One region of the Arthrobacter sp. K5 genome, then DNA from elsewhere that is predicted to be linked to it. Evidence: riboswitches for the same ligand, from Rfam matches in the RefSeq annotation. Region 1 holds a riboswitch; each other region holds the start of a gene.
The links. Region 1 has a riboswitch for S-adenosylmethionine ahead of ABRP34_RS05895 (aminotransferase class V-fold PLP-dependent enzyme). Riboswitches for the same ligand answer to the same signal wherever they lie in the genome.

Region 1 (10,236 bases):
GGGGCTGCGAGTGGTGGAGGTCCTGTCCGGTTCCCCGGCGGAGCAGGCAGGTCTGCGGACCGGCGATGTGCTACTGCGGGTAGGCTCGCGTGCTGTCAGCAATGCCGAGAGCCTGCAGAAACTGCTTTTTGCCGAGGCCATCGGTGTCCCGATGAACATATCCGTCCTTCGCGACGGACACCTCACTGACGTATCAGCGGTTCCCGGCGAAATGGCGGACTGGGGATAGGCAGGAACCGGAGACAAACAACGGGGTGGCCAGGAGATCCCTGGCCACCCCTAACTTATGTTGTCCGGCAATCAGCGTTTCTTCAGATGCGCCACAGGGTCCGGGGCTCCCTCAATCGGGGCCTTGGCTTTCTTGTCCGCGCGTTTCTGTTTAATGGTCTTGGCTGCTTTCTTGTGCTGTTGCTGGTGCGGCGACTTGTCCGGCATGGCGTGCTCCCTCGTCAGAGGGGCAGGAGGATGCCCCTCCCTACGTAAATTACGCCTGTTCCAGCCCAAATGTAACTGCCCGGCTACGCCCTCTGCACAGGCCGCCGCGTCAGCCAGCGACGTCGGCGATTCCCACAAACCTGGTGCCCACACCGTCGAACTCGCTCCGTATGAACCCGGGCGCCGGCCGGGGAACTTCTGAGGGCCGGTGATGATCGCAAACGACATAGGTGAACTCGGGCCACCACTTCTTTGGCCGGGCCGCCTCCTCGTAACCACAGACCGCGCAGACGAGATGCACCCACACCGGCCTTTTCCCTGTCCGGTTGGCGCGGGACTGGACGAGCCAGGCGGGGGGATTGTCCAGCAGCTCACCCAGCTCGGCTTCGGTCAGAAGCTTGGGAATGCCGTGGCGCTGCGCCATTTCCAGTGGTACATCCAGGGCAATTGCCGCATCACGTCTGCTGATCATCCAGTCCACGATACGGTAAGTCATGAGCGATGCCAGCCAGACCACCGCGCCCACGCGCCTCCAGCGACAGGTCCTGGCGGTCGCGATCGTGGCGTCCTTCATGGCGATCCTCGACAGCTTCGTGGTCAGTCTGGCACTGCCCGCCATCGGCAGGGAACTCGGCGGCGGCCTCCGCATCCAGCAGTGGGTGGTGGACGCCTACCTCCTGACTCTGGGTGCCCTCATCCTGGCGGCGGGCTCGCTGTCGGACCATTTCGGGAGGGTGCGTGTGCTGCAGTGGGGGCTGGGCGGGTTTGCCCTCACCTCGGTTCTCTGCGGGGCAGCGTGGACCGGCGAAATACTGGTGGTCAGCCGGGGGCTGCAGGGCGTGGCGGGAGCACTCCTGGTGCCCAGCTCGCTGGCGCTGATCGTCAGCCACTTCGATAGTGCCGCGCAGGGGGCAGCCATCGGCAAATGGTCGGCGTGGACAAGCGCCGCCGCCATCGTAGCCCCTTTGATTGGCGGCATATCGGTGGACCTGCTCTCGTGGCGGGTCATCTTCTTCGTCAACGTCCTGCCGGCGGCGGCCATCTGGCCAGTCCTGACCAGGCTGCGGAAGGCGGATGCTGCCACCAGCTCTGCCGGAATCGACATTGCGGGGGCACTCCTGGCCGTCGTTGCACTTGGCGGACCGGTCTATGGACTGATCGAGCAGGGGAGCGTGGGGTGGGGCAGCCCGCAGGTCTGGCTGCCGCTGGCCGCAGGTCTCGTCGCCACCGTGCTTTTCCTCGTCCATGAATCTCGGACAGCCGCGCCGCTTCTGCCCCTGCGCATGTTCACTGTCCGCAACTTCGGCTGGGGCAACATCGCCACCGCCGCGATATATGGCGGGTTTTCCCTTGGGTTTTTTGCACTGGGCATCTACATCCAGCAGGTGGGCGGCATGAAGGCAACCACCGCCGGCCTGGCTCTGCTGCCCTCTACGGTGATCCTGATGCTGCTGGCATCGTTTTTCGGGAGACTCGCCGGCAAGCACGGGCCGCGGTGGTTCATGACTGCCGGGCCGGTGCTGTGTGCGGCCGGATTCCTGCTCACGCTGTCCGTTGGCGGCTCCCTGAACTACTGGACCCAGGTCCTGCCCGGGCAGCTGGTGTTCGGCCTCGGCCTTTCCATGACGGTGGCACCGCTGACGGCGGCCATCCTGGGATCCGTTCCTGAGAAGCAGGCGGGCGTGGGCTCCGCGGTGAACAATGCGGTCTCACGAATCGCCGGCCTGGTCTGCATCGCGTTTGCGGGGTTCATCGTGGGTCCCGAGCTGACGACGCCGGGCCTGCACCGCGCGCTGCTGGCCACGGCGGCACTGCTGTTGCTCGGTGGGGCCTGTTCCGCCGTCGGAATCCGCAACCCGGTACCGGCTAGCCCCAGTTGATCCGGCTAGCCGCCGCCAATCCGGCTAGCGCCCGTTGATCCGGCTAGCCGCCGCTAATGGCAAGCCCTGCCGCGGCGGCAGCCAGCCCCAGCAGCAGGTTGGCGAGGATGTTGGCGGCGGCGGCGAGGTAGCGCCGTTCGCTGGCCAGCCGCACCGTCGCAGTGGTCCAGGAGCTGAATGTGGTCAGACCGCCGGCGAACCCGGCGGCCAGGGCGGCGTGCCATTCGGGGCCGAACACCGAAGTGACGCTCACCGACAGCCCGATCACGAACGAGCCGGCCACGTTGACCAGCAGGGTAGCCCAAGGCCAGTGCCGCCGCGGCGACGGGAACCCGGCCAGCCAGCCGTCCACGGCGAACCTGGCGAGGGCGCCGGCGATGCCGAAGAGGCCCACGAGGAGTGCCGTCACGGTCCGGTCCCGTCGGTACCGCCGAAGGGCCCGGTGCCGCCGAAGCCACGGGAAGCGCCCAGCACCCTGCCGGTCCGCCAACCGGCGGCGGCCGCCGCCAGCCCCAGCAGGACGGACAGCCCCAGATAGAGAAGTCCCACCCCGGGGAGTCCGGATCGGGTCAGTTGGTCCGTGGAAAAGACGACGGCGGAAAAGGTGGTGAAAGAGCCCAGCACGCCCGGCCCGATGGCCGCACGGAGCCAGAACGCGGTCTGCGGCCGCGCGATCCAGATGGTGGTGAGGGCCGCCAGCACGAAGCTGCCAACGATGTTGATGCCCAGAGTGGCCCACGGTATTTCTCCCGGCTGGTCCGGGAACAGCAGTCCCAGCATGTACCGGAGCTCCGTGCCGAGCAGCCCGCCGGCTGCCACCGCCGTCCAGACCCGCCAACCGTAGCCGGAGTCCGTCTTGTGGGCGGTGCCAGTGCCGCCGGCCAGGGGAGCCCGCACCTGCGACTACAGGCCGGCCATGCGGCAGCCGGGATGCGCGGAGTCGCTGTGGATCCACAGCGCGGAGGCCACTTCGTCGGCGAGGTCAACGTCGCGGCTGGTCCCGGGGGAACCGATGCGGACCACGAGCGCACCGCCGAAGGGCTTGCGGCCGCGCACCTCGACGTCGGCGTCGAGGCTGATCTTTTCGGCGGCGAGATAGCGCAGCAGCTCCGGGTTCTCGTCGCTGATCCGGGTGATCCTGCCGGTGTGGCCGTCGTCGAGTTCGATCATCCGGTGGGCCGACGGCATCCGGACGGTTCCGTCAGCCGCGGGGATGGGATCGCCGTGCGGGTCCCGTGACGGGTTGCCCAGCCGGGCTGCCAGCCTCTCTATGAACGTGTCCGAGACCGCGTGTTCCAGCTGTTCGGCCTCGTCGTGGACTTCGTCCCAGCTGTATCCCAGGTCCTTCACCAGGTACGTCTCGATGAGCCGGTGCCGCCGGACCATGGAGAGGGCCAGCCGGACCCCTTGGGGCGTGAGCGTAATGGCGCTGTACGGCTTGTGGAGGACCAGGCCCTGGTCCTTGAGCTTGCGCACCATCTCGGAGACCGAGGAATTGGCCACGCCGAGGCGCTGCGCAAGCTGGGTGGAGGTGATGGGCTTGTCCTGCCACTCCGTGAAGGAATAGATGACCTTAACGTAGTCCTCGATCGAGGAGGAGGGCGTACTGGTCTTCACAGTTTCAAGCCTACCTGCTGCCACCACGGCCCTCCGCCCTGACAGCCCGCCAGGTCTGGGTGAGGTAAGGGAGCTGCAGCAGTTCACCCTCGGCATGGCCCAGGTGCTCGTGCAGGTACCAGTTCAGGTTGCCGGCCACCTTGGCGCGGGTGGCGTCGTTGGCCGCGAGGTAATAGCTGCGGGACTTGGCCAGTTCGAGGATGTCGTCCGGAGTAACAGCGTCTTCCCACCGCGTTAAATGGCTCTCCAGGGACGTGAATTCCGGGCCGATTTTGGGGCGGAAGTCGGGCTTGTGGACGTCGCCGGCGTGCATGATGCGGGACAGCCGGTGCACCCAGGGCACTGACGTGTCCAGCTGGTTCCAGATCAGGCCCAGCACCCCGTGGGGCCTGAGGATCCGGGAGATCTCGGTGCTGGCGCGCAGCGGGTCGCACCAGTGCCACGCCTGGGCAACGCTGACGACGTCGAACGAGCCCTCAGGCAGGCCGGTCTCCTCCGCGGTTCCCACCAGGGCTTGAACCCCGGGGTAGGTGCGGCCGAGCTGCTCCAGCATATCCACGGAAGGGTCCACGGCACTGACACTCAGCCCGCGTTCCACCAGCAATGCCGTGAATTTACCGGTTCCGGCGCCGATGTCGGCGGCAGCGCTGGCCCCGGCTGGGATGAGCCAGTCCGCGGAATCGCCTGGGTAGCCGGGACGGACGCGGTGGTAGTGCTCGCCACCGTCCTGGAAGCTCTGCCCGAGCTCCAGCCGCCGCCCGTGATGAAGTTTGGGACCGCCCCGTGCCACGCACAGTCTCCTTAGCCCGACGTCGAAAATTACCTATCGAATTTACCGTACGGGGACCGCCGCCGTAGCAGGCGGGGTGGAGATCAGTCCTGCGTGCAGGGTGCGGCGCCGGCGGTGCCGGGGGTGTTGGGTGCCCACTCGGGGTAGGTGCGGGTGTCGTTCGCCGGAACCCAGCGCCCGGCGTCCACCACGTAGTCCCAGCCGAGGCCGGAGCGGCGGAGCTCCTCGATGCCGGCGAGCAGCCGCTGGACGTCCTCGAGCCGTGATCCCACGCCGAAGCTGGCGCGCAGGGAACCGGACGGCAGGCCGAGGCGCTTCAGCAGCGGGTGCGCGCAGAAGCGGCCGTCGCGCAGGCCCACGCCGTGTTCGGCCGACAGGTAGGCGGCCACCAGGCCGGCGTCGTAACCCTCCACGGAGAAGTTGACCACTCCAATGGCATCGTCCGGGTCGCTGTCCTCGAAGATCTGGTGGACGGTGACGCCGTCGATCTTGCGCAGCCCCTCGACGAGGAAGGACCGGATGGCGGCCTCATGGGCGTGCCAGTGCTGCGGATCAAGGGCAGCGATCACCTGGGTTGCCCGGGCCAGGGTGGCAGCGCCGAGCACGTTGGGTGAGCCGCCCTCGTGGCGCGCGGGGCCGGTGGCCCAGCTGACGCCGTCGAGCCTGGCCTCGCTCACGGCGCCGCCTCCGGCGAGGTGCGGGGTGCCGGCGTCGAGCCAGTCGGGGCGGCCGATCAGGACGCCGGCCCCGAAAGGGGCGTAGAGCTTGTGGCCGGAGAAGGCGAGGTAATCGACGTCGTCCGCGGCGATGTTGATTCGGCGGTGCGGCGCCAGCTGGGCGGCGTCCACCACTATCCGGGCGCCGTATTCATGGGCCAGTGCAGCAAGGCGCCGGATGGGAAGGATTTCGCCGGTGACGTTGGAGGCGCCGGTCACGGCAAGGAGGCTGACATCGCCGTGCGAAAGTTCGGTGCGCAGGCTGCTGATGGTGGCTTCCAGCGTTTCCGAGGCCACGACGCTGCGGTGCGGCACGCCCTGCCACGGCAGCAGGTTGGCGTGGTGCTCGATGTCCAGGTACAGCACTTCACCGGTGTGGTGGTGCTCCTTCACCGGCAGGCAACCGGCCAGAAGGTTGAGGGAGTCGGTGGTGTTCCGGGTGAAGATGACGGCGTCATCGGCGCGGCCGCCCACGAACTCCCGCACGATGCTCCGCGAGTTCTCGTACACGGACGTGCTGATCTGCGAGGCATAGCCGGCACCGCGGTGCACGCTGGCGTAGTACGGCAGGATCTCGTTGAGGTACGCAGAAACCACAGAGAGTGCAGGCGCGGAGGCGCCGTAATCGAGGTTGGCGTAGCGGACGTGGCCGCCCTGGATCAGCGGAGCCTGGATTTCTGCGCCGGTAACGGCGGCCAGGGGACGTCCGGCGGCGGCAAATCGGCCGTCCAGCACGTCGGCGTCGGTGGTGGAAGAGATGATTGCAGTCGTCATGGGACCTCACTGAGAAAGGACCCCGTGTGACGGGGATCCGCGCTTGCCGGGTCCGTTCCGGATCGGCCTGGTCGTCACCCGGGGCACCCCACCGCGAATGGAGGGTTGCCGGCCAGCTAACCGGGGTTTAGCGCTGGCACTCGTGACCTGTTACGAGACTAGGACATCCGGGCGGGCGATGAAAAAGCCGGACAGGAATGTTAAGCGGATTATTACGCAGCCCGGATATCGGGCTTACGGCCGAATATACGACGGCGGGCGCCACCAAAAGGGGGCGCCCGTCGTCGTAATGTTCAGCGCTGAGGCGCCGGGGGAGGAGACAGGAACTAGAGCAAATCGTCCAGCTGCGGGTTCAGGCGCTTCAGTACTTCGGAGTGCAGGATCGAGTTGGTCGCCAGAGCGTTGCCGCCGAACGGGCCGTCGGTGCCTTCGAGCGAGGTGAAACGCCCGCCTGCCTCCGTCACGATCGGCACCAGTGCCGCCATGTCATAAAGGTTCAGCTCCGGTTCGCAGGCGATGTCCACCGCGCCTTCTGCCACCATGCAGTAGGACCAGAAATCGCCGAAGGCGCGGGTGCGCCACACGTCCTCGGTGAGCTGGAGGAACTCATCGAGGTTGCCGCGGTCCTTCCAGCCCCCGAGGCTGGAGTAGGACAATGAGGCATCAGCGAGGCTGGACACGTTGGATACCTTGAGCCTCGTGGCGGCGGCGAGGGAACGGCCCGAGTAGGCGCCGGCGCCCTTGGCCGCCCACCAGCGCTTGCCCAGCGCAGGCGCGCTGACCACGCCCACCACGGGTTCGCCCTCGTCGACGAGGGCGATCAGGGTGGCCCAGACCGGCACCCCGCGGACAAAGTTCTTGGTGCCGTCGATGGGGTCGATGATCCAGCGGCGGGAACCGTGGCCGGAACTTCCGAACTCCTCACCGAGCACGGCGTCGCGGGGACGGGAGCGGGACAGCTGGCCGCGGATGGACTCCTCGGCGGCCTTGTCCGCATCGGTGACCGGCGTCAGATCCGGCTTCGTCTCGATCTGGAGGTCCAGCGCCTTGAACCGGCTCATGGTCTGGTCGTCCACGGAATCGGCCAGCACATGGGCCAGACGCAGGTCATCGTTGTAGGTTGAAGCGGGTTGGGTCATGGTTCCAAACTACCCTCAAAGGCCCGGCGGGGCGGGGAGGCGGGGGCCGGGCTGCGCCGGGGAAGGCTAGCCGACGCTGCCGAGTTCCTTGGTTTCCTGGGCCTCCATGCGCGGGTCGGTGCCCAGCAGGCGGCGCAGGGACGCCAGCCTGGCTGCTCCGGTGGGCCCGGCATGGCCTGCCGCGACCCACGCATCCACGCCGCAGTTGACGGCGGTGGCGTCGTGCTTGCAGCCGCGTTCGCAGGCCTCAGTGCCCGGCTCAAGGTCGGGGAAGGAGTGCAGGATGCGGTCCGGGTCGACGTGGGCCAGCCCGAACGAGCGGATGCCCGGCGTGTCGATGATCCAGCTCCCGGCCGGGGCGTCAGCGAGCTTGAGCGCGAGGGCCGACGACGACGTGTGCCGTCCGCGGCCCGTCACGGCGTTGACGCCGCCGGTGGCACGTTCGGCCCCCGTCAGCGCATTGACCATGGTGGATTTTCCGACGCCGGAATGGCCCAGCATCACGGTCACCTTGCCGTCCAGATGGGCGCGGAGTTCGGACACCGCGGCAACGTCGAGCCGGGCGGAGAGGCCGTCGTCGGACCGGGCGTCGATTCCGGATGCTTCCGAGTCAGCCGTGCGGCTGATGATGACCGGAAAGTCGAGGTGGCGGTAGTTGTCGAGCAATTCGGTGGGATCTTTGACGTCCGCCTTGGTGACCAGCAGCAGTGGTTCGATCCCGGCGTCGTAGGCTGCCACCAGCGCCCGGTCGATGAAGCCGGTGCGGGGTTCCGGATTTGCGGCAGCAACCACCACCACCAGCTGGTCCGCGTTGGCAACAACAGCGCGTTCCACCGGGTCGGTGTCATCGGCGCTGCGGCGCAGCAGGGTCTTGCGGTCCTGGATTTTCACGAGGCGGGCGAGGGTGTCCGGGTCGCCGGAGACGTCGCCCACGAGGGACACGAAGTCGCCGGCCACCACGGGGGAGCGGCGCAGCTCCCGGGCGCGGGCGGCGATGACCGTCCGCTCGTGCCCGGAGTCCTCGCCTACGACTGCTGTGTAACGGCCCCGGTCAACGGTGATGATCCGCCCCGTGACGGCGTCCTCATGGCTGGGGCGGTCCTTCGTCCGGGGGCGGGAACCTTTTTTGTTCGGCCGGATCCGGACGTCGGATTCATCCCAGGAATCAGTGCTGCGGGCCACCGGCGGTCCCCGCAATGTTGGCCCTTGCAGTGTCAGGCGCTGCCGTGTCGGTGACAGCACTGCTCCGCTGGCCGAGCATGTCCGCCCACAGCTGGGGGAAGTCCGGCATGGTCTTGGATGTCGTGGCGATGTCCTGCACTTCGACACCCCTGACCGCCAGGCCGAGAATGGCCCCGGCGGTGGCCATCCGGTGGTCGGCGTAGCTGTGCACGACGCCGCCGTGCAGTTCCGATGGCCGGATGATGAGGCCATCGGCGGTTTCCTCGGCATCGCCGCCGAGGCGGTTGATCTCCGTGACAAGCGCGGCGAGCCGGTCCGTCTCGTGTCCCCGCAGATGGGCGATGCCGCTCAGCCGCGAAGGGCCGGAGGCCAGCGCGCACAGTGCCGCGACGGTGGGTGCCAGCTCACTGGTTTCGGCGAAATCAGCGCCTTTGATTTCACTGCCGCCGGTCACCGTCAGGGTGCCGTCCTGCAGGGTCACCGCAGCACCCAGGTCTTTGAGGATGATGCGCCACATGTCACCGACCTGCGTGGTGTGTTCGGGCCAGTCCGGAATCCGCACTGTGCCGCCTGTTGCGAGGGCAGCGGCTAGGAACGGGCCGGCGTTGGACAGGTCCTGTTCGATGCGCTGGTCGAACGCACGGATCGGGCCGGGGCTGACAATCCAGTGGTTGGGCGTGGAGTCGTCCACCACCACGCCCGCCCCGCGCAGCACGGCAACAGTCATGTTGATGTGGTCCAGGCTCGGCACGGTGCTGCCGGAATGTTCCAGATGCAGTCCTTCCGTGAACCGCGCTCCCACCAGCAGCAGGGCGGAGACAAACTGGGAGGACGCGCTGGCGTCGATGACGAGGTGCCCGCCGCGGACCTGCCCCGTGCCTTCAACGCGGAACGGCAGCGAAGCCGGCATTCCGCCGTCCTCTCCGCTGACAGTTACGCCGAGCCCTGCAAGCGCCTCAATGATAGTCCCCATCGGACGCTCCCGGGCGTGCGGATCGCCGTCGAAAACGGTTGCGCCGCGGCGCAGTGCCGCCATCGGCGGAACAAACCTCATCACCGTTCCGGCAAGGCCGCAGTCGATGGCGACGTCGTCACCGCTGGAGTTGCCCGGAACCGGCGTCACCTCCAGGTCCGGGCCGAAGGCGCCATCGCCCGGCACCTCCCGGATGTCCGCGCCCAGCTGGCGCAGGGCTGCGATCATCAGGGCTGAGTCACGGGAATGCAGCGGTGCCCGGAGCCGGGACGGCCCGTCGGCCAGCGCGGCGAGCACGAGGTACCTGTTGGTCAGCGACTTTGAGCCCGGCACGCGGACCGTCGCGTCAACCGGCTGCTCCGCAAACGGTGCAGGCCAGTGCGGAGCAGCGCCGGAGGCTTCAGCGGACGCGCCCATGGGTGATGCCGTCATTCTTGCTTATGCCCCCACCGCGTGGTCAACAGCCTTGCGGACTGCCCTGTCGGCCCTGCGGACGGCCTTGTCGGCAGTGTGCAGCTTCTTGCCGGTGGTCTTGCGCGCATCCGCGGCGAAGTGGGTCGCGGTCTTCCGTGCGTCGGCGGCGAGGTGCTCTGCGCGCCAGGCCAGGCCGGGCTTGCCGGCTGTGTCCACAGAGGCGAGCAGCACACCGCCGGTGAGAGTGATGTTCTTGAGCAGCTGGTTGCGGCGGGCTTCCCGGCCCTCCTTGCTGCTGATGTCGGCGCTGCGCCAT
Region 2 (10,236 bases), 1.5 Mb from region 1:
CCCTGGGAATTACGACGGCGATCATCCCCAGCGGCCTGGACGCATATTGGTGGACAGTGCCCGTGCTGATCCTGTCCGCCATGCGCCACGCGATCGTGGAGGAAGTCATTGTGGTGGGCTATCTCCTGGACCGGTTCGCCAAGTTCGGCTGGTCCATGCCCCTGGCGATCTTTGTCTCCTCGATGCTTCGCGGCAGCTACCACCTGTACCAGGGGTTCGGGCCCTTCATCGGAAACGCGGTCATGGGCGTCGTTTTCGCCTGGGTCTACACCAAAACCCGCCGGGTGATGCCGCTCGTCATCGCGCACGCGCTGCTGGACATCGTGGCGTTCGTCGGCTTCAGTCTGTTCGGCAAGGCGGCCGGGCTGGGTTAGTGGTCCTGGGCTGGCGGTCCCACGTCATCGGTCCTGCGCTGGCAGCCGTTAAAAATGATTCGGCCGCCATCGGCGGGTGGCGTCGTTGGCACCTGCTGATGGCGGCCGAAGTTAAGGGCAGAAAATGCGTCAGATGGTGACGGCGCCTGCCGCGGTTTCGAACGTGACGGAGAGGATTCCCGGAGTGCCGTGCGGGGCCACCCAGTTCACTGCGACATCCTCAAGCGGCCGTTCGACGGGCTCGCCGAGCCACTCGGTCACGCGCTCGGCAGAGCCCGCAATCGTGAGGCTGGACATCTTCACATTGCTGTCGTAGGCGTTGGACGGGTGCAGTCCCGGATCGCCTTCCCACTTCAGCATGTACGGAACCTGCGGGTCCGCGATCAGGCCCAGGATGCCAATCTGCTTCCAGACCAACTCCCGGCCGTCGGGGAACTTGCGGTTGCCGTTGACGGCGGAGCGGCCCAGACGCTCCTCGAAGGGGGCAAGGTCGTCAACTTCGACGCACCAGCCCATCCAGCCGCCGCCCGCTGCGGACCGGGCCCGGACGGCCTGGCCGAACGGTGCCTTGTCCGACGCCGGGTGGTCCAGGACCTCAACAACCTCGAGATACTTGTGGCCTGCCAGGGGGATGATCATGTTCCGGGTTCCAAACCGGGGGTGCACTCCGCCCTTTACGGCTTCGACGCCGAGGGCAGAGGAGATACGTTCGGTGGTGGCCGCGAGGCCATCGTGTTCACAGGCGTAAGAGACGTGATCCATGCGCATGCCCTCATCTTGGCACTTTGTGACGGGGCTCTCAGCTTAGGGTTGCCTAACCTGGAGAAAAGTCCATACTTTGTCGAAGTTCGTCACAAAGCTGTGCGCGTAACAGAGCCATTCGTGCACTGATCGCAGGTCATGAGTGCCGGCGAAAAAGGCCCCGGAAAAGGCCCGGGAGTCACACAGCCGTCACATTCTTCGCGCAGATGTCCGCGTGTTTCGTAAACTGGGCAACAGGTCATGAGTGCCAGCGACAGCCCCGGCTTGCTGGCCGGCAACCCTCCTTCCGCGGTGGGGTGCCCCGGGTGAAGACCTGGCCTGCCGGACAGCTGTCGGCGGGCAAGCGCGAAGAAGAGGTTTACCTATGACGATTTCTGTCAGCAGCACCGACCTTCCGGCCGCCGGGGCTCCGCACCGGACGGGTCTGGACGGCACCGCTCCCGGCGGCGCAAACCAGGACGGCACAGTCCGGTACGTCAACATTGGCGGCTTGGAGCTCGAGGCCGGAGGCTTCCTGCCGGACGTCACACTGGCCTACGAATCCTGGGGAACCCTCAACGAGGACGGCTCCAACGCCATCCTCGTTCAGCATGCCCTCACCGGCAGCACGCACGTGACGCGGGGTGCCGGTGACGAGGAGGGCTGGTGGGAACAGTTCGCCGGGCCCGGCGCGCCGGCGGACACTAACAGGTTCTTTGTCATTTCCATCAATATCCTGGGCGGCTGTTACGGGTCCACGGGACCGTCGTCGGCCGCTCCGGACGGCAAACCCTGGGGTTCGCGCTTTCCGCTGGTGACGCTCAGGGACTCCACCCTCGCCGAGGCCAGGCTCGCCGACCGGCTCGGCATCAGCAGCTGGCACGCGGTGGTGGGCGGTTCCATGGGTGGGGCCCGCGCCCTCGAATGGGCAGTGACTTTCCCGGAGCGGGTGCGCCGCTGCGGTGTCATCTCCGTCGGTGCCAGGAGCACGGCTGAACAGATCGCCTTCGCCCAGGCGCAGACTCTTGCTATCCGGCAGGACCGCCACTTCAACGGCGGCGACTACTACGGCGGGCCGGAACCCGTGGAGGGCCTGGCGCTCGCACGGCGGATTGCGCACATTACCTACCGGTCTGCCTACGAACTCGATTTCCGGTTCGGCAGGAACGCCCAGGCCGCCGAAGAGCCGCTGCAGGCCGACGCCCTGGCGGACCGTGGCCGGTACCAGGTGGAGAGCTACCTCGACCATCAGGGCAGCAAGCTGGTCCGGCGCTTCGACGCCAACAGCTACATCGCCCTGACGGAAGCGCTCATGAGCCATGACGTCGCCCGGGGGAGAGGGACGCTCAAGGAAGCCCTGGCGCGGGCCTCCGCGGACTTCTTCGTTGCCGCCGTGGAGACGGACCGGCTGTACTTTCCCGCCCAGTCGCTGGAACTCGCCGAGGCCCTGCCCGGGGACGTGGATGTCCACATGATCGATTCGCCCATCGGCCACGACGGCTTCCTCACGGAGATCGGCCAGCTGAACGCCCAGCTCAGGGCACACCTCCTGAACTGACTCCAGGGCCGGTCCGCGGCGCCGGAGCCGACCGTATCGTGGCAATGCCGATGCCGCATATGTGCATTTATGCAGATGTGCCCTGCACTATTTGGCGTTGAGCTTGCGTCATCGGCAGACCATACTCGTTGAATCCGGCGTTCGTGGTGCGCATCACACCAGTTCGCCATCGACTGGTCCCCGTGGCGTCGAGGAAGACGCCGAAGGAGTTCGCAATGAGTACGGAAAGCTCCGCCGCAAGGCGTGCAGAGGAAACCGATATCAAGGCCACAGGCCTCAAGAAAGTTGTCACGGCGTCCATGGCCGGCACCGTCGTGGAGTGGTATGAGTTCTTCCTCTACGCGTCGGCTGCCACCCTGGTCTTCGGCAAGACCTTCTTCCCCAACGCCGGCACCGAGCTGGACGGCATCATCGCCGCCTTCCTCACGTACGCGGTCGGCTTCATTGCCCGCCCGATCGGCGGCATCGTCTTCGGGCACTTCGGCGACAAGTTCGGCCGCAAGCAGCTGCTGCAGCTGAGCATCATCCTGGTCGGTGTCTCCACCTTCCTCATGGGCTGCCTCCCGACGTTCCAGCAGATCGGCTACTGGGCGCCCGCGCTCCTGGTCTTCCTGCGGTTCGCCCAAGGCTTCGCGGTCGGCGGCGAATGGGGCGGCGCGGTCCTCCTCGTGGCAGAGCACAGCCCCAGCAAGTCCCGCGGATTCTGGGCCAGCTGGCCGCAGTCCGCCGTGCCCATGGGCAACCTGCTCGCTACGGCCGTGCTGTTCATCCTGTCCTCCACCCTGACCCAGGAAGCCTTCCTCGGCTGGGGCTGGCGCGTCGCGTTCTGGCTCTCCGCGGTGATCGTCCTCATCGGCTACTACATCCGCACCAAGGTCAACGACGCCCCGATCTTCCTCGAAGCCCGCAAAGAGGTCGAGGCGGGGCACAAGGGCTACGGCGTGGCCGAGGTCTTCAGGCGCTACCCGCGCGGCGTTTTCACAGCCATGGGCCTGCGCTTTGCCGAGAACATCCTTTACTACCTCGTGGTGACCTTCTCCATCACTTACCTGAAGACGGTTGTCCAGGCCGACACGACGCGGATCCTGCTGCTGCTGTTGCTGGCCCATGCCGTGCACTTCGCCGCCGTTCCGCTGGTGGGCAAGATGTCGGACCGCTTCGGCCGCAAGCCCGTATACATGGCCGGGGCAATCCTCGGTGCCACCTGGGGCTTCTTCGCCTTCCCGATGATGGACACCAAGAACGACGTCATCATCCTGGCGTCCATCATGATCGGCCTGCTGTTCCACGCACTGATGTACGCCGGCCAGCCGGCGATCATGGCGGAAATGTTCCCCACCCGGATGCGCTACTCCGGCGTCTCGCTCGGCTACCAGGTGACCTCCATCGTGGCCGGTTCGCTGGCCCCGATCATCGCCGCGTCGCTCCTGAGCACCTACAAGTCCTCCGTCCCGGTGGCCATCTACCTGCTGATTGCCTGCGCCATCACCGCTGTCGCGGTGTTCTTCCTGAAGGAAACCCGCGGCATCTCGCTCCACGACGTGGACGCGGCCGACGCCCAGGGCACTGCCGACCTGCTCGCAGCCGGCAAGAAGTAGGCCCGGCTTTAGCCTCGACCCTGACGAGCATCCAGCAGCTGCCCGGACCCGCCACCCGTGCGGGGCCGGGCAGTTGCCCGTTCACCGAGACCAAGGATTTCCATGAAAGCAGCAGTCCTCTACTCCGCCGTCCCCAGCACCGGTAGTGCATCGCAGAAGCCCAGCTACGCGGACGCCCGGCCCCTGGTGGTGCAGGAGCTGGCCCGGCCCGAGCCGCGCGCCGGCGAGCTGGGTGTTGCCATCACCTACTCCAGCCTGTGCCACTCGGACCTTTCCGTGGTGGACGGTTCGCGGGTCCGGCCCCTGCCCATGGCGCTGGGCCACGAGGCCGTGGGGCGGGTCGTGTCTGTCGGCGGCGGCGTCTCCGACGTGTCCGTGGGGGACCACGTGGTGCTGGTCTTCGTGCCGAGCTGCGGGGACTGCCGTGCCTGCCGGTCCGGCCGTCCCGCGCTCTGCCACCAGGCGGCCGAGGTCAACGGCTCCGGCGACCTGCTCCACGGCGAGGCGCTGCTGCGGACGCCGGCAGGGGAGCGCATCAACCATCACCTGGGCGTCTCGGCTTTCGCCGATTACGCCGTAGTGGCCCGGGAGTCCGTGGTGGTAATTGACGACGACGTCCCGGACACCGTTGCGGCGATGTTCGGTTGCGCCGTACTCACCGGCATGGGCGCTGTGCTCAACACCGCCGCCGTCACGGCCGGCCAGTCGGTGGCCGTCTTCGGGCTGGGGGCAGTGGGCCTTTCCGCCGTCATGGCCGCCTCCCTCGCGGAGGCCGGCAGCGTGATCGCCATCGATCCCAATTCCGGCAAGCACCAGCTCGCCCTCGACTGCGGCGCCACCGCCGTGGGGACGCCCGAGGACGCGGCCGGACTCATCGCGGAAGCCGCCGGGGACGGGGTCGACGTCGCTGTCGAAGCGGTTGGCTCGGCCGGCGTGATCGCCGCGTGCCTCGGGCACGTGACCCGGGGCGGCGCCGTCGTCTCGGTCGGTCTGCCCCATCCCTCAGCAGAGCTGACAGTGCCGGCGCTGCAGTTCGCCGGGGCCGGCAAACGCCTGCTTGGTTCGTACATGGGCGATGCCGTTCCCGGGCGGGACATCCCGCTCTACCTCGGCTACTGGCGGGAGGGCCGGCTGCCGGTGGAACTGCTGCACACCGACACCAGGCCGCTCACCGAGATCAACGAGGGACTGGATGCGCTGGCGTCCGGGCAAGTGGTGCGGCGGCTGTTCACGGCCTGACGGGGGCACGGCCTGACGGGGGCACGGCCTGACGGGGGTACGGCGGGCAGGCGCGCGTCAGCCCGCCAGCAGGCCCGCCCGGGCCTTGACCTCCTCCTTGAGTGACGAGATGACGGCCTGCACCGCAGCCGAGCGGAGGGACTCCGGCCGCGCCACCGCCCAGATGGGCAGCTGGCGCTCGAAGTCGCCGGCGAGGACGGGAACGAAATCCGGCTGCCCGGCCACCATGAAGTTCGGCAGCAGCCCGATGCCTGCGCCCTGCCGCACCGCCTCAACCTGGGCGAAGACACTCGTGGCCTGGAAGCTCGAGGTAGGCATCGGCAGCTGCGAGGACCAGCGGTGCCCCAACTCGGCCACCTGGAGCGCAGACTCAACGTAAGAGACAAAGCCGTGCTGCCCGACGTCGTCGAGCGTTCCCGGCAGTCCATGCTCCGCGGCGTAGCCGGGGCTGGCGTAGAGGCGCAGGTAGTAATTGCTCAGGAAGATTGTTTGGGCGTTGCTGACATCCGTCCGGCCAACCACGATTTCCAGGTCCACGCCGGACCTGTTCTGACTGACCTTCCGCGTGGCGCTCAGCATCTCGATGTTCAGCTGCGGGTTCTGCTGCTGCAACCGGACCAGCGCCGGCGTAACGAACACGGCTCCCACACCGTCCGTCGTCGCCACCCGCACCAGCCCGGACAGGGCGCTCTGGTCCTGGCTGATCAGGCCGGAAAGTGATCCAAGAGTGTTCTCGATGGCTTCCGCCGCCTCCACGGCGGCGGCACCGAGCTGGGTCAGCTCCCAGCCCTGCGGGCTGCGTTCAAGAGTGCGCCCGCCAAGCTGCTTGTCCAGGGCGAGGATCCGGCGGGAGATGGTGGTGTGGGTGGTGCCCAGGGTTTCCGCCACCGCGTTGAACCTGCCCAGACGCGCAACTGTCAGCAGGATCAGCAGGTCGTCCGGGCTCGGAAGCCGCCTCAGGTCCACGGCAAGCCTTTCATCTGTGTGCATCAGTGCACATACCGTCTGTAATTTTTCCCCTTGATTGCACTCTAGCAGGGTGTGATTGTGGACACAGAGCTTCCGGCCCGAGCGGCCGGATCCGAAGCAAAGGAGCTTACGAATGGCAGTAATCGGCTGGATTGGCCTCGGAAACATGGGCGGCAACATGTCCGCGAACCTGGCCAAGGCGGGGCACGATGTCCGCGGTTTTGACCTCAATCCCGCAGCGCTGGCCGCCGCAGAGGAGGCCGGCGTCAAGCCGGTCGGCAGCATTGCCGAGGCCGTCGACGGCGCTGACGTTGTGTTCACCATGCTGCCCAAGGGCGAGCACGCCCGTGCGGTCTACCTCGGTGAAGACGGCGTCCTCGCGCATGCCGACACCCGCACGCTGCTGGTGGATTCCTCCACCATCGACATCGCGTCCGCCCAGGAACTGCACGACGCCGCTGCTGCCGCCGGCTTCCGCTTTGTGGACGCCCCGGTCTCGGGCGGCATGAGCGGTGCCAAGGCGGGGACGCTGACCTTCATGGTGGGCGGCGAGGCGGGCGCCGTTGCGGACGCCACCGGCTACATCGGCCCGATGGCAGCGAACATCATCCCCACCGGCGGCGCCACCACCGGGCAGGCAGCCAAAATCTGCAACAACCTGATGCTCTTCATCAACCTCGCCTCCACCGCCGAGGGTGCGGTCCTGGCTGACCGGCTGGGCCTGGACAAGCAGGTCTTCTGGGACATCGCGTCCGTCTCCTCGGGCGACTCCTGGGCGCTGCGGACCTGGTACCCGGTGCCCGGCGTCGTCCCCACCGCGGCCTCGAACAACGACTTTGCGCCCACCTTCACCACCGAACTGGCGAACAAGGACATCGGCCTGGCCATCAGCGCCGCCGAGGACACCGGCACGCCGCTCGAGATCGGAAAGCACGTCCAGCAGCTGTTCCAGCAGCTCATTGACGCCGGTGAGGCGGGCAAGGACTGCTCGATGATCATCAAGCTCGCCGACGGCTCGCTGGGCTCCGCGAAGTAGCCCTCACGGCCAGACACTTTTCCCAGTCCCACCTGCCAGCAACGCACGAAGAGAGACTTCCCTTGGAAACCATTCCGCATTTCATCAACGGCAGCCGCGTCAGCGACGCCGAACGTTTCGGTCCCGTCTTCAACCCCGCCACCGGGGAACAGGAGAAGCAGGTGGCGCTCGCCTCGGCGTCGCGGACTGAAGAGGCGATCGCCTCCGCCCGCGCCGCGCTCCCGGCGTGGCGGGCAACCAGCCTGGCCAAGCGCACCAACATCTTCTTCCGGGTCCGCGAAATCCTGAACCAGCGCAAGCCCGAGCTAGCGGCCATTCTCACCAGTGAGCACGGGAAGGTCCTCTCCGACGCCGAAGGGGAAATCTCCCGCGGCCTGGAGAACATCGAGTTCGCCACGGGCCTGTCCCACATGCTCAAGGGTGAGCGCTCGGAGCAGGTCTCCAGCGGCATCGACGTCCACTCAGTGCGCCAGCCGGTGGGCGTGGTGGCCTGCATTACCCCGTTCAATTTCCCGGCCATGGTGCCGCTGTGGATGATCGGCAGCGCCCTGGCCTGCGGCAACACCGTGCTGCTGAAGCCCAGCGAGAAGGATCCCTCGGCCGCCATCTTCATCGCCGAGGCCTTTGCCGAAGCGGGGCTGCCCGCCGGCGTGCTGAACGTGGTCCAGGGGGACAAGGAAGCCGTCGACGTCCTGCTCGAGCACCCCGAGGTGAAAGCGGTGAGTTTCGTGGGCTCCACGCCCATCGCGCAGTCCATCTACAAGCGGGCAGCCGACCACGGCAAGCGCGTCCAGGCTTTGGGCGGGGCGAAGAACCACATGGTGGTGCTGCCCGACGCCGACCTGGACATGGCGGCCGACGCCGCGGTTTCCGCTGCCTACGGTTCGGCGGGCGAACGCTGCATGGCCGTCAGCGTCCTCGTCGCAGTGGGCAACATCGCGGACGACCTGGTGCAGGCGATCTCCAGCCGCATGGCGGGCCTCAAGATTGGTCCGGGAACCGATCCGGCCTCCCAGATGGGTCCGCTGATCACCGCGGAGCACCGGGACCGCGTGGCCTCCTACGTTGCGGGAGCGGAAAGCGAAGGCGCCACGGTCGTCGTCGACGGGCGCTCGCAGCAGTTCGATTCGAACGGCTTCTTCATCGGCGTCAGCCTGGTTGACCACGTCAAGCCCGGCATGAGGGTGTACGACGACGAGATCTTTGGCCCGGTCCTGTCGGTGGTCCGCGTCGACACCTACAGCGACGCCGTCCGGCTGGTCAACGAGAACGAGTTCGGCAACGGCACGGCCATCTTCACCCGCGACGGCGGCGCAGCACGGCAGTTCGAGTTCGACGTCGATGCCGGAATGGTGGGCGTCAACGTTCCCATCCCCGTCCCGGTGGGCACGTTCTCGTTCGGCGGCTGGAAGAACTCGCTGTTCGGCGACACCCACATGTATGGTCCGGACAGTATCCGGTTCTACACCCGCGGCAAAGTGGTCACCACGCGCTGGCCGGATCCGTCCACCTCGGTCATTGACCTCGGCTTCCCGCAGATCGACTAAACTCGAAACTCGGTTTACATCAAAACTTGAGTTTGGGCCGGTCACGACCGGCCTATGCCCCAGCCCGCGTCCCGCAGCCACAAGCAGCGGGCCGCGGGCTGTTCCTTTTCCCGGCGCCGTAAGGGATTTCGCGCGAACGGTCCTCACAGGCAGGTGTGGCCCCAGAGCCGCGCCCGCGCAGTAAAAATGTCGGTGCCCGGTGAGATGCTTCGGGTATGGAAAGCAGTGCAGCTGTGGAGACGGTGGAGGCTATCGGCGCCTCGGTCGGTGCGCTGGCTGTTTTTGTTGATCTCGCTATGGGAAATGGCCTGCTGAAGGGTGGGCAGATCTCGGGCGTGGACGGGGCGTGGCCGATCCGTTGCGGGATCGGGCGGATGCGTGCCTTGATGGTTTGGCCGAGCTGGCCAAAATGGAAGCGCGTATGGCGGCTTTGAAGGTGCGGCTCGTTGCCGGTTACGCCCACGTGGAGAAGGCCGTGACGCCGCCAGCCGCGTCCCCGCAGGACCGTACCGTCAGGGAGATGGCCGTGACATCGGAGATCGCCGGTGTCCTGACCATCAGCGAACGCGCCGCCAGTGCACTTCGGTTCGAGGCCGGCATCCTGATCACCGGGCTGCCGTTGACGTTGTCCGCGCTGCAGGCAGGGTCCGTTTCTTGGCAGCACGCCCGGATTATGGTGGACGAGACCGCGGACCTCGATCCGGCCGGGGCGGCAGCGTTGGAGGCGCATTTCCTCGACCCGGCCGCGCCGGTCCCGGCCAGGGGCTGCCCGGCGGGGGAGCTTGTTCCGTGCCGGTTCCGGGCGAAGGTCCGCACCTGGCGGGAGCGGCACCACCGGGTCAGCATCGAAACACGCCACAGCCGCAGTGCCGCTGACCGGCGGGTGGAGTACATCCCGGACCGGGACGGGATGGCCTGGTTTTCGGCCTACCTGCCCGCGGCGCAGGCGGCCGGGATCTGGGACCGCACCACCGCCGCCGCCCGGGCCATGCAGGGACCGGCCGAGGCCAGGACCCTCACCCAGCTGCGCGCCGACATCGCCTCAACCTGGCTCCTCACCACCGGCCTCGAACCCACGCCGGTCAGTATCACGGGTGAAATCGTCGAGGGGGCGGCAGACGGTACCGGGTCTGGCGGCGTTGCGGGTGGCCCGGGGAGCGGCCACACCGGCGGC
Region 3 (10,236 bases), 1.4 Mb from region 1:
ATCCCCGGACGAAGGCGTGGCCGTGCTGGACAGAATCCGGGACAAACTGGCGGTCCTGATCGCGCTCAGCGCCAACTCGCCGTTCTGGAACGGCGTGCAAACCGGGTTCGAGAGCTACCGGACGCAGGCATGGAACCGCTGGCCGTCGTCGGGCCCGTCTGCCATTTACGGCAGTCTGTCCTCCTACCGCCGTGTGGTGACCCGGCTGCTGGACAGCGGCGTGGTGCTGGACGAGGGCATGATCTACTTCGACGCACGGCTCTCCCGGAACCATCCCACCGTGGAAGTGCGGGTGGCGGACGTCTGTCTCCGCGCCGAGGACGCCGCGCTGATCGCCGTCCTGGTCCGGGCGCTCGTGGAATCGGCATGCCGGGAATGGCGTGAAGGTGTGGAGCCCACGCCCGTGCCGACCGTGCTGCTGCGGATGGCCGCCTGGCAGGCCAGCAACTTCGGCCTGCGCGGTGAACTGCTCGACTTCGGCAGCTTCCGGCCCGTGCCCGCCGAGGATGTGGTGCGCTCGCTGGTCGACTTCCTGGAGCCGGTGCTTGCCGAGAACGGCGAGCTGGACCTGGCCCGGCGGGGCATCGAGGAGATCCTCGCGCGCGGTACTGGCGCCGCAGAGCAGCGCGGCGTCCGGCAGGTGGTGCTGGACAAAGCAGATCCCGACGACGGCGGCCTGGGTGCCGTCGTCGCACACGCCGTGCGGGCCACCCACAAGGGAGCCGAGGGGTACGTCGGCCCGAATACCGACGTCGCCCCGGAGCTACTGCGCGTCCGGCAGCTCTGACCCGCGCGGTTCCCGCAGCCCGAACGAACACTTAAGCCTCATTCCTGGCGCGCGAACTGGCAGCTAACGCCCTCACAGCGCGCGTTTGAAGGCATCACCTGCCAGTTCGCGCGGGGTGGCCGCGGCCGGCGGGGCTTAAGTGTGCGTTCGCGCCCCGGGTGGTGCGCTGGTGAGGCGGGCATGTTTCCGATGGTCATTTTCCGGCAAACCGCGTGAAACCTCGGCTGGCTAGTGTGGCATCACAAGAACCGCACGGGGGAAGGAACGCACCATGCGCGTAGGAATCATCAGGGCTTTGACCACTACCGACCGGCGCCTGCTCAACTCACACGGAAGGCTGCTCCGCGAGACCTTCGGCTTCGATGTCACAACGCGCTGCATCCAGGACCAGCCCTCCGGCGTCCACGACGCTGACTCGCTGCAGCGCGCCGTACCCAAGGTGGTGGAACTCGCGCTGGAGATGGCTCCGGACGTCGACGCGCTGGTCATCAGCTGCGCCGCCGACCCCGGTCTGCCGGAGGCACGTGCCCTGCTGGACATCCCCGTGATCGGTGCCGGCTCCGCAGCGGCTGCGGCCGCCTTCGCCTTCGGCGGCCGGGTGGGCGTCCTTGGCCTCAAGCACTCCGTGCCGGGGCCCATTTCCGATGCCCTCGGCGAGCGTATGCTCCTGATCGATGGCCCCGAGAGTGTGGAAACGCCGGACGGCTTCCTCATGCCAACTGGCATCTTCGACACTCTCGCCGCCGCCCACATGCTGGTGGACGCCGGAGCGGATGTCATCCTCGAGGCGACTACCGGACTGACGAGCATCGGCATGGCGGACGTCCTGCGGCGCAGGCTGGGAATTCCCGTTATTGACCCTGTCACGGCTGCGGGCTCCATGCTTGTCTCCGCCGTGGCATCCCGCGACCTCCAGGCCGTCTAAGCCCAGGCCGTCTGGTTCAGGAGGTGTGCGCCTTGGACCGCCTGAACCGGCGGCGGAGGTTGGCCCAGCCACTCCGGCTCAACACCCCCATGACACGCGTACACAGCGCCCAGTAGGCCACACCGGCCGCCAGGGACGCTGCCACCGCCAATGCCGGGCTGGTTGCATCCAGCAGCGGGTAGACCAGCCAGTGCACGAGGTACGCGTAGAGGGAAGCGCTGGCCAGCAGGACCGCCAGCCGCTGCAGCCCCTTGGGCACGGGAATGGTGGGCAGCCACGTGAGCAGCAGGATTCCGGCAACAAGCGTCAGCTCGCGGTGGGTGTCCCCGAAGAAGCATCCGGGAACCGTGAGCATCGCGAGGACCGATACCGCGCACCGCTGCACCCACGTCCGGGTCCGGGCAATGGCCCACCCCAGGGCAAACAGCCACAGTGTTGGCGACGGGTGGGGGATGCCGGGATCAACGATGTCATAGCGCGAGAGCAGTGCGAGGCCGGTGACGGCAAGCGGCAAGAGCAGCGGGAACCGCCGCTCCGCCCGGTCCACCCAGGGGATGGCCAGCAGGGCCGACATGCCCAGGAGGATGTAGACCAGCACCTCGATGAACCAGAAATGCCACTGCGTAGTCACGGCTTCAGGACCGACCACGGAGTTCAGGAGCAGGACGTTGGCCAGGGTGTACCGGTCGGTGATCAGGTAGGCGACCCCGATGAAGGCCATGCTGGGCACCGCCACCCGAGCCAGGCTGGTGAGTTGGCGCCTGAACCGCGGAAGCCGGTCCCCGCTGAGCTGGAACCGGGCGAAGTTGTACCCGGCCACCGCCATGAGGACGTGCGCCATCCCGGGCCATTTCATCAGCCCCACGTGCGTGCTGACGATGAGCACGATGGCCACGGCCCTGAGCACGATGCTGGTTTCGAGCGGGGCAAAGAACGGACGCATCTTCCCGGCAGGCTTTGTCCCCGCGTGCTGCTCCAGGTCGCGGACCGGCGTCACATGCCAGTCGGGCGGAAGGTGCCCCAGCAGCTGCTCCAGGCGGACGGACGTCGCCACGTAGGACAGCGAGTCGCCGCCGAGCGAAACGAACGTGTCGCCGTCGCCGATGTCCGCGCGCTCCAGCGTGTCGCGGAAGACCCGCCGCACGTCGTCGGGGCCGGCAGACGGGTCCGGACCGGGTTTTGAGGGCGCAGGTTCCGAAAGCGCAGGTTCTGACAGCGCCAGGACCGCCTGGTAGTCCACTTTGCCGGTGCCCAGGCGGGGGAGATGCTCGACGGCGTGCAGCTCCAGGGCCGCACGGGGCAGCCCGATGCCCTGCGCGAGGACCTTGGCCAGCAGCTGGGTGTCGTGGCTGCCCTCGACCGCGACGACGAGGCCCTGGTCCGTGCCCGCGCTCGCCGCTTCAACGCCGAGGTCGGCCAGGATGCGCTCCACCTGGCCGAGGTCAACCCGGAGCCCCACGATCTTGACGAACCGGCTGCGCCGCCCCACCACTTCGTAGACGCCGGACGGGTGCTGCCTGGCCAGATCCCCGGTGCGGAGTTCGTGGACTGTGCGGCCGGCGCCGAGATCCTCCGGCGTCTCCGCATAGCCGAGCATGACATTGGGCCCGGTGTAGACGAGTTCGCCGTGCTCGAGGCCGGGCACGGGCTCGATGCGGAAGGCGCCGCCCGGCACCGGGATGCCGATGGCACCGGGGTGCTCGGCGGCCAGCCCGGGCGGCAGGTAGGCCATCCGCGCGGTGGCCTCTGTCTGGCCGTACATGACGAACAGTTCCCAGCCCTTTCGGCGGCCGAGTTCGGCGTAGCCCTGCACGCGTTCGGGGGCGAGCCGGCCGCCGGCCTGGGTGACATACCGCAGGCCAGGCAGGTCCATCCCGGCAAAGCCCACGCGTTCCAGCAGTTCGAAGGTGTAGGGCACCGCGGCAAACGACGTTGCCCCGCCGGTGCGGAAAAGCTCCCAGAAGCACGGATCAACAACGGACAGGTCGGTCAGCACCAGGCCCGCACCCCGGAGCAGGTGGCTGTTGATCACGGACAGCCCGTAGCAGTAGGACATCGGCAGGGTGGTTGCGGCGCGGTCTGCCGGGCCGATGTTCAGGTACTCGGCAATCGACTCGGCATTGGCCTGCAGGTTGGTGGCGGACAGGCGCACCAGCTTCGGCGACCCGGTGGAGCCGGAGGTGCTGAGCAGAAGCGCAAGATCCGGATGGAGTTCGTGCCGGCTGCCCGCCCTGCGTTCCTCGAGCAGCGTCTGTCCGTTGGCGGAACGCAGCACGACGTCGGGGTCGTACGCGGCCACCAGGGACTCGAGCGCCGCCGGCTTGTCCTCCGGAAGCAGGATCAGCGGGTGGCCGCCAACCAGGGCAGCGAGGTAGGCCACCAGGGAGTCGACGTCATTCGCCGCCGCCAGTGCCACCAGGCGCCGCTGCGTGCCTAGCCGGAGCGCGAGTGCATCAACCCTGTCGGCGAGTTCCCGGTAGCTGAGGGTGAAACTGTCGGTAAGAATGGCGGGCCTGTCCCCGTGGCCCGCGAGATCGGCGGCGAAGGGCACCCGCGCGAAATCAAGCTGCGTGGTCACCGGAAGAGGATATTAGTTAAGCCTTACCTAAGTAAAACCGTTCCGCGGCCTGTTACGGCGTGCGATACTCGCTCCGTGAGCGAGTCTTACCAGTTCAGGGCCCCAATGTGGTTGTATCCGGGCGAATCCGGCTGGCACTTCATTACGTTGCCCGTGGATATTGCGGACCAGATCCGCGAGGAGTCCGCGGGCTTCCGCGGAGGGTTTGGCTCGGTGAAGGTGACGGCAGACATCGCCGGCCACCAGTGGCAGACCTCGATCTTTCCCGACACCGGCAGCGGCTCCTACCTGCTGCCGGTCAAGAGGGCGGTGCGGATAGCTGCCCACATAACCGCAGGGGACGACGTCGGGGTCCGGTTGGTCGTCAACAGCCCCTAGGCAGGGCCCCAAGGCGCCAGATGGCGACGGCCGGTCAGGCAGCCCCGGTCCACCGGGCCGGCGCTGCCGCCTGCCGGCGCAAGGGCGTTCCGGTGGCATCGGACGGCGTGCGCTTCTTGCCGAAACCCTGCCTGCGGTGCTCGGCCCGTGCCGACAGCGGCGACTGGGCAGGCACCTGCGGTACAGTGCATCCCTGCTCCGCGGCGTTGGCCGTCACCTGTGCTGCCGCCGGGGAAAGGTCCGTGATGAGCCCCGTCCCGGCGCATTCGCGCACGTCCGCGATCCCGGCCGCGGCCGCGCGCTTGTCCTCGAACGGCGCGGAGATCGCCAGCACAGTCCCATCGGGAGACTTCAGCCGGAACCGGAACTGGGACTCTGCATCAACAAAAACTTCAAAAACTCCGGCCATGGCGGTCCTTCCGGTCAGGGAGGCTGCCGCAGCGTCTTCGCGGCCGCGGCCCCGAACGCATCGCTGCGTCTTTCCTTGGGTGGGGTGCTGAACCGACAGGGGTTTGATCGGTTCATCGGTGTTATTAGAGTCTGCCCAGTGCGCACGGAACCTCACAAGACCATCCGTGTAAACCCTGGGTAAACCCTGCCTGTCCACCCACTAAACCGTGGCGCAGCCCCGTTCTCAAGGACGCCCGAAACGAAGGGACGTGCCGCGCAACGCACGTTCACGGCCCGCCATCGGAAGTAAGAAACAGCCGGATCCCGAAGGGCGAAATCCGGCAAGCCAGGACCCTGGAGGGTCAGATCTGCTTGAGTGCCTGCTCCAGGTCCGCGATGAGATCATCGGCGTCTTCCAGGCCCACGGACAGCCGCACCACTCCATCGCTCAGTCCGATCGCGGCGCGTCCATCCGGCCCCATGGCCCGGTGCGTCGTGGTGGCGGGATGGGTGATCAGCGACTTGGCGTCGCCAAGGTTGTTGGAGATGTCGATGATCTTCAGGGCGTCCAAAAGCGCGAAGGCGGCTTCCTTGCCCGACTGGCCTGCCGTCGTCGCAAGCTCCAGCGTGAGGACGGTGCCGCCGGCCTTCATCTGCTTGGCCGCCAGCTCGAACTGCGGGTGCGACTTGAGCAGCGGGTACTTCACCCAGTTGACGGCGGGCTGCGCCTCCAGCCATTCGGCCAGGCGCAGCGCCGTGGCGGAGGAGTGGTTCACGCGGAGCGCCATGGTCTCCAGGCCCTTGGTGAGTACCCAGGCGTTGAACGCGGAGAGTGCCGGGCCGGTGTGCCGCATGAGCTGCTTGACCGGACCGTCGATGAATTCCTTGGTGCCCAGGATGGCGCCACCCATCACCCGGCCCTGGCCGTCGATGTGCTTGGTGCCGGAGTAGACGATCACGTCCGCGCCGAGGTCTCCGCAGCGCTGCAGGAGCGGCGTGGCGAAGACGTTGTCCGCCACCACCTTGGCGCCCGCGGCGTGGGCGAGTTCGCTGACCGCGGCGATGTCCACGATTTCCTGCATGGGATTGGACGGGGATTCGAAGAAGACGGCCGTGGTGGGCACCGAGAGGGCAGCACGCCACTGCTCGAGGTCCGGACCGTCCACGAAGACGGTCTCCACGCCCCAGCGCGGGAGGATCTCGTTGAGGATCACGAAGCAGGAGCCAAACAGGGAACGGCTGGCGACCACGCGGTCCCCGGCCCCGAGCAGGGCGCCCAGGGCGGTGAACACAGCGGACATGCCGGACGCCGTCGCAAAGCACGCCTCTGTGCCTTCCAGCAGCCGGAGACGTTCCTGGAAGGTGGCCACGGACGGGTTGCCGTAGCGCGAGTACACGAAGCGTTCGTCCTCGCCGGTGAAGGCCCGTTCGGCGGCGGCGGCGGACTCGTAGACAAACCCCGAATTCAGGAAGACGGGCTCGGTGGTCTCTTGGAAATTGGTGCGGTCAAGCCCGCCGCGGACGGCCTGGGTATCGGGGCTCCAGCCGGCGGCGTCGTGATTAAAGGTCAATTTAGTTCTTTCCCAGGTTCGTCGGCAGGCCGCGGTTCTTCCAGCCGTTCACGGTCCGCTCACCATAGCGGTCGGGTTCGCCCTCGAAGCCTTCGAGGACGTTGTAGGCCGTGAAACCGGCCTGTGTGGCGGCGATGGCTGCGGCGATGGAGCGCTGGCCGGAGCGGCACAGGAACACCAGCTCCACGCGGTTGTCCTCAGGCGCCTGCTGCTTCAGCTGCTCGACGAAGTCGGGGTTGGGAATGCCGCCGGGAAACGTCCACTGGATGAACAGAGGATCATTCTCCGTGGCCTTGGTGTCCGGGATGCCGATGTGCGCCCATTCGCCCTCGGTGCGCACATCCACCAGGACGGCGCCCTCCTCGAGCTTGGCCCACGCGTCCTGCGGGGTGAGGTCTCCGGCGTAGCTCATGCGTGGCCCTCGTAGGCTTCGGCGCTGAGGTCGTCGTCGGAGTCCAGCCGGTCCACGGCGGTGGCGACGGCGGCATCTGCGGTGGCGATGGCGGCGGGCAGGACAAGGGCCTGCGCCACAATCACGCTGGTGCCGTTGAAGGTGGCGGCCGGGCTGCCGTGCAGCACGTATCCCTCGGCCAGGGCAGCCGAGATGCGCTCACAGAACGCACGGTCGTCCGGGCCCGTGATCAGGCGGTAGGACAGCTTTTCCTCAGGTTTATCCTGCTGGGACGGCAGCGTTGCAACGGCGGGGGCGTCTGACACGACGGATCTCCTTTTCTCACGCTTGCAGCTCGAAGTGGTCGATATGCCGAGTATTCACCTGAGGCACCCCGCCGTGGAAGGAGGGTTGCCGACCGGCCAGTCAGGGCTTCATGCCGGTACTCATTACTCCCCAAAAACGTAACACTGACGACGGCGGTGCGCACCGCCGCCGTCGTCATGTTCCGTAACGCATCAAAAACAATGCGGTGGGCCCACGCCCGCCGGGTTCCCTGGCCGAGCTTGCGAGGGAAGGGAGCGGGTGGGGACGGCAGTCCCCGCGCTGCGGTTACAAAGCCGGTGGCCGGGAGGATAATGACGGGAGATGAACCGCCGTAACGCCGGATGAAACCAGGCCACAGTGAATGATTCGACCGCGAATACAGTGACTCCCATGCTGCACTTTGGATGGTTTGTGGGCCACGGCTTCGGGGTTCAGGGCTGGGGGACGCCCGGCTACGGAATCGGCTATGACTGGAAGAAGCCCGCCCCCTACCAGCACGCGGTCCGGGAGTTCGAGCGGGCCGGGCTGGACCTGTTCATCATCGAGGACTCGCTCACCGTCCCCGACACCTACGGCGGCAGCGCGGAGGTTTCGCTGGCGCAGGCATCCTTTGCGCCCAAGCACGATCCTCTGGCCCTGGTGCCGTATCTGCTCTCCGCCACGGAGCACCTCGGCATCGTGCCCACCATCAGCGCCTCCTTCTATCCGCCGTTCACCGCGGCCCGGCTGCTGGCCACGCTGCAGCACTTCTCCCACGGGCAGCTGGGCTGGAACGTGGTGACCTCTGGCAGCGACCTTGCCGCGCAGAACTATGGGCTGGACCAGCAGATCGAGCACGACCTCCGCTACGAGAAGGCCGAAGAGTTCGTGGACGTCGTGCGCAAGCTCTGGCGCAGCTGGGAACCCGACGCCATCCTGGAGGACGCCCGGGCAGGCATCTTCGCCGACCACACCAAGGTCCGGCCGATCCACCACGACGGGGAGTTCTTCAAGGTCCGGGGACCTCTGAACACGGCACCGCTGCCGGAGGAACCGGTGCTGGTGCAGGCCGGGGCATCCCCGCGGGGCAAGGCCTTCGCCGGCGCGAACGCGGATGTTGCCATTGCCCTGGCCCGCGGCGTGGACGGCATGAAGGCCTACCGGGACTCCATCCGCGCCGAGGCCGCCGGGGCCGGCCGGAACCCCGACGACGTTAAGGTGCTGTTCGTCCTGAAGCCCACAGTGACCGGTTCCAGGGCCGAGGCGGAGGAGCTGCGGGCTGCCCGCCGGGAACTCACGCAGCGGGACATCGACAGCCAGCTCAACTCGATCTCCTACCTGTCCGTCATCGACTTCAAGCAGTTCGACCTCGACGCGCCCCTCCCCGAGCTCAGCACCAACAGCAACCAGGGCACGCTGGAGCATTTCTCCAAGGCCGCACCGCCGGGTTCCACCCTGCGGCAGATCCTGCAGGCACGCAGCGGCGGCGCGGGCGACAGCATCATCGGCACCGCAGAGGAAATCGCCGACTACCTCGAGGAAACCGGGGCTGCGGTGGGCGGCGACGGCTTCCTCTTCTCCGGCTTCGTGGATCCGGCCACCATTCATGGCGTGCTGGACAGGCTGGCGCCGGTGCTCCGGAGGCGGGGACTGCTGCGGACGAGCTACGGCGACGGCGGCTTCCGCCGGAACCTGCTGGACTTCTAGCGCCATGGCAGGGGCTGGTGCAAGGGCAGGAGCCGGGGGATACGACGGACCGTTGCCGGGCGTCCGGCACGGCACGTTCCTGATCGGCACAGCCCACATCCGTGCCGATGACATGGCCGCGGCAGCCGCCGATCCCGCGGTGGAGGTGGTCCTCAGTGCCGAAGCCCTCGAGCTTGTGGGCCTGTCCCGCGAGGTGGTGCAGGCCGCCATCGACTCCGGCCACCGCGTCTACGGCCTGAACACCCTGCTGGGTTCCGGCCGGGACACTCCCGTGGAGCAGGAATCCATCCTCGACTTCCAGCTGCAGGTGGTGCGCTACCACCACAGCGGCGTCGGCGAACTGCTGGACCGGGACGAAGTCCGCGCCCTCATCCTGGCAAGGCTCATCGGGTTCACCCGGGGCGGCTCGGGGGTGCGTCCGGAGACTGCCCGCTTCTATGCCGGGCTGCTCAACAGGGGCGTGGTGCCCGCCGTCCCGCGCGACGGGTCCGTCGGCTCGTCGGACCTCACCCAGTTGGCGGCGGTTGCCGCCGTCGCCATCGGTGAGGGACAGGCGCTTGCTCCCGACGGCGGCCTGCAGGACGGTGCGGAAGCGCTCACCGCCGCCGGGCTGGAACCGCTGGTGCTGGCGCCGGGCGAGGCCCTGGCGCTGGTCAGCGCCAACTCCTATTCGATCGGCGCCGGCGCGCTGGAGCTCCGCCGCATCCGGCGGCTCGCCGATCTGGCGGACACCGCGCTGGCGCTGTCCCTCGAGGCCACTGCCAGGTACGACGGCGGCGGGAACCTCAGCCCGTTCTCGCCGGCCGTGCAGTCGGCCAAGTCAGTGGACGGCCAGCGCATCTCGGCGGCCAACGTCCGGCGGCTGGTTCGCGGCGGCTGGCTGGAGGACCCGCGGCGGCAGGTATCGGTCCAGGACGCGCTGTCCTTCCGCGCCGCGCCGCAAACGCACGGTGCGTTCCGGGCGCAGGTCACGGCCCTGGCCGACGCGCTCGAGGTGGAGCTCAACGGCAGGGGCGACAACCCACTGACGGATGTCGCCTCCGGCCGGATGGTGTCCGGCGGAAACTTCCAGCCCATGCAGCTCGCCTTGGCGTTCGAGGCCCTGCGACTGGGACTGGCGCATGTCGGAATCAGCAGCGAGCGGCGGGTGGCCAAGCTCTATCCGCCGCAGCGCCTGATCCGGCAGCTCAACCTCGAGGCGGC

Region 2: linked by a shared signal. The riboswitch ahead of ABRP34_RS21400 (homoserine O-acetyltransferase) and the one ahead of ABRP34_RS05895 (aminotransferase class V-fold PLP-dependent enzyme) in region 1 are both predicted to bind S-adenosylmethionine.
Region 3: linked by a shared signal. The riboswitch ahead of ABRP34_RS12265 (DUF1737 domain-containing protein) and the one ahead of ABRP34_RS05895 (aminotransferase class V-fold PLP-dependent enzyme) in region 1 are both predicted to bind S-adenosylmethionine.

What each region holds. Positions count from the first base shown of each region.
Region 1 is NZ_CP159279.1:1,314,181-1,324,416, reverse strand. Features, by position in the region: gene ABRP34_RS05935 (trypsin-like peptidase domain-containing protein) at 1-229, shown strand, start outside; gene ABRP34_RS05930 (hypothetical protein) at 301-435, opposite strand; gene ABRP34_RS05925 (hypothetical protein) at 545-907, opposite strand; gene ABRP34_RS05920 (MFS transporter) at 930-2,315, shown strand; gene ABRP34_RS05915 (CrcB family protein) at 2,359-2,724, opposite strand; gene ABRP34_RS05910 (CrcB family protein) at 2,721-3,212, opposite strand; gene ABRP34_RS05905 (metal-dependent transcriptional regulator) at 3,219-3,932, opposite strand; gene ABRP34_RS05900 (class I SAM-dependent methyltransferase) at 3,943-4,722, opposite strand; gene ABRP34_RS05895 (aminotransferase class V-fold PLP-dependent enzyme) at 4,806-6,212, opposite strand; SAM riboswitch class IV at 6,247-6,360, opposite strand; gene hisN (histidinol-phosphatase) at 6,539-7,351, opposite strand; gene ABRP34_RS05885 (ribosome small subunit-dependent GTPase A) at 7,418-8,533, opposite strand; gene aroA (3-phosphoshikimate 1-carboxyvinyltransferase) at 8,517-9,938, opposite strand; gene ABRP34_RS05875 (DoxX family protein) at 9,945-10,236, opposite strand, start outside.
Region 2 is NZ_CP159279.1:4,712,341-4,722,576, forward strand. Features, by position in the region: gene ABRP34_RS21390 (CPBP family intramembrane glutamic endopeptidase) at 1-374, shown strand, start outside; gene ABRP34_RS21395 (VOC family protein) at 504-1,142, opposite strand; SAM riboswitch class IV at 1,373-1,488, shown strand; gene ABRP34_RS21400 (homoserine O-acetyltransferase) at 1,501-2,673, shown strand; gene ABRP34_RS21405 (MFS transporter) at 2,889-4,271, shown strand; gene ABRP34_RS21410 (alcohol dehydrogenase catalytic domain-containing protein) at 4,374-5,510, shown strand; gene ABRP34_RS21415 (LysR family transcriptional regulator) at 5,568-6,500, opposite strand; gene mmsB (3-hydroxyisobutyrate dehydrogenase) at 6,613-7,515, shown strand; gene ABRP34_RS21425 (CoA-acylating methylmalonate-semialdehyde dehydrogenase) at 7,578-9,062, shown strand; partial or broken gene ABRP34_RS21430 (DUF222 domain-containing protein) at 9,359-10,236, shown strand, end outside.
Region 3 is NZ_CP159279.1:2,703,075-2,713,310, reverse strand. Features, by position in the region: gene ABRP34_RS12300 (glutamate--cysteine ligase) at 1-787, shown strand, start outside; gene ABRP34_RS12295 (aspartate/glutamate racemase family protein) at 1,059-1,712, shown strand; gene ABRP34_RS12290 (AMP-binding protein) at 1,729-4,290, opposite strand; gene ABRP34_RS12285 (DUF1905 domain-containing protein) at 4,396-4,668, shown strand; gene ABRP34_RS12280 (YegP family protein) at 4,703-5,077, opposite strand; gene ABRP34_RS12275 (O-succinylhomoserine sulfhydrylase) at 5,421-6,629, opposite strand; gene ABRP34_RS12270 (rhodanese-like domain-containing protein) at 6,631-7,041, opposite strand; gene ABRP34_RS12265 (DUF1737 domain-containing protein) at 7,038-7,346, opposite strand; SAM riboswitch class IV at 7,360-7,474, opposite strand; gene ABRP34_RS12260 (NtaA/DmoA family FMN-dependent monooxygenase) at 7,705-9,033, shown strand; gene ABRP34_RS12255 (aromatic amino acid ammonia-lyase) at 9,038-10,236, shown strand, end outside.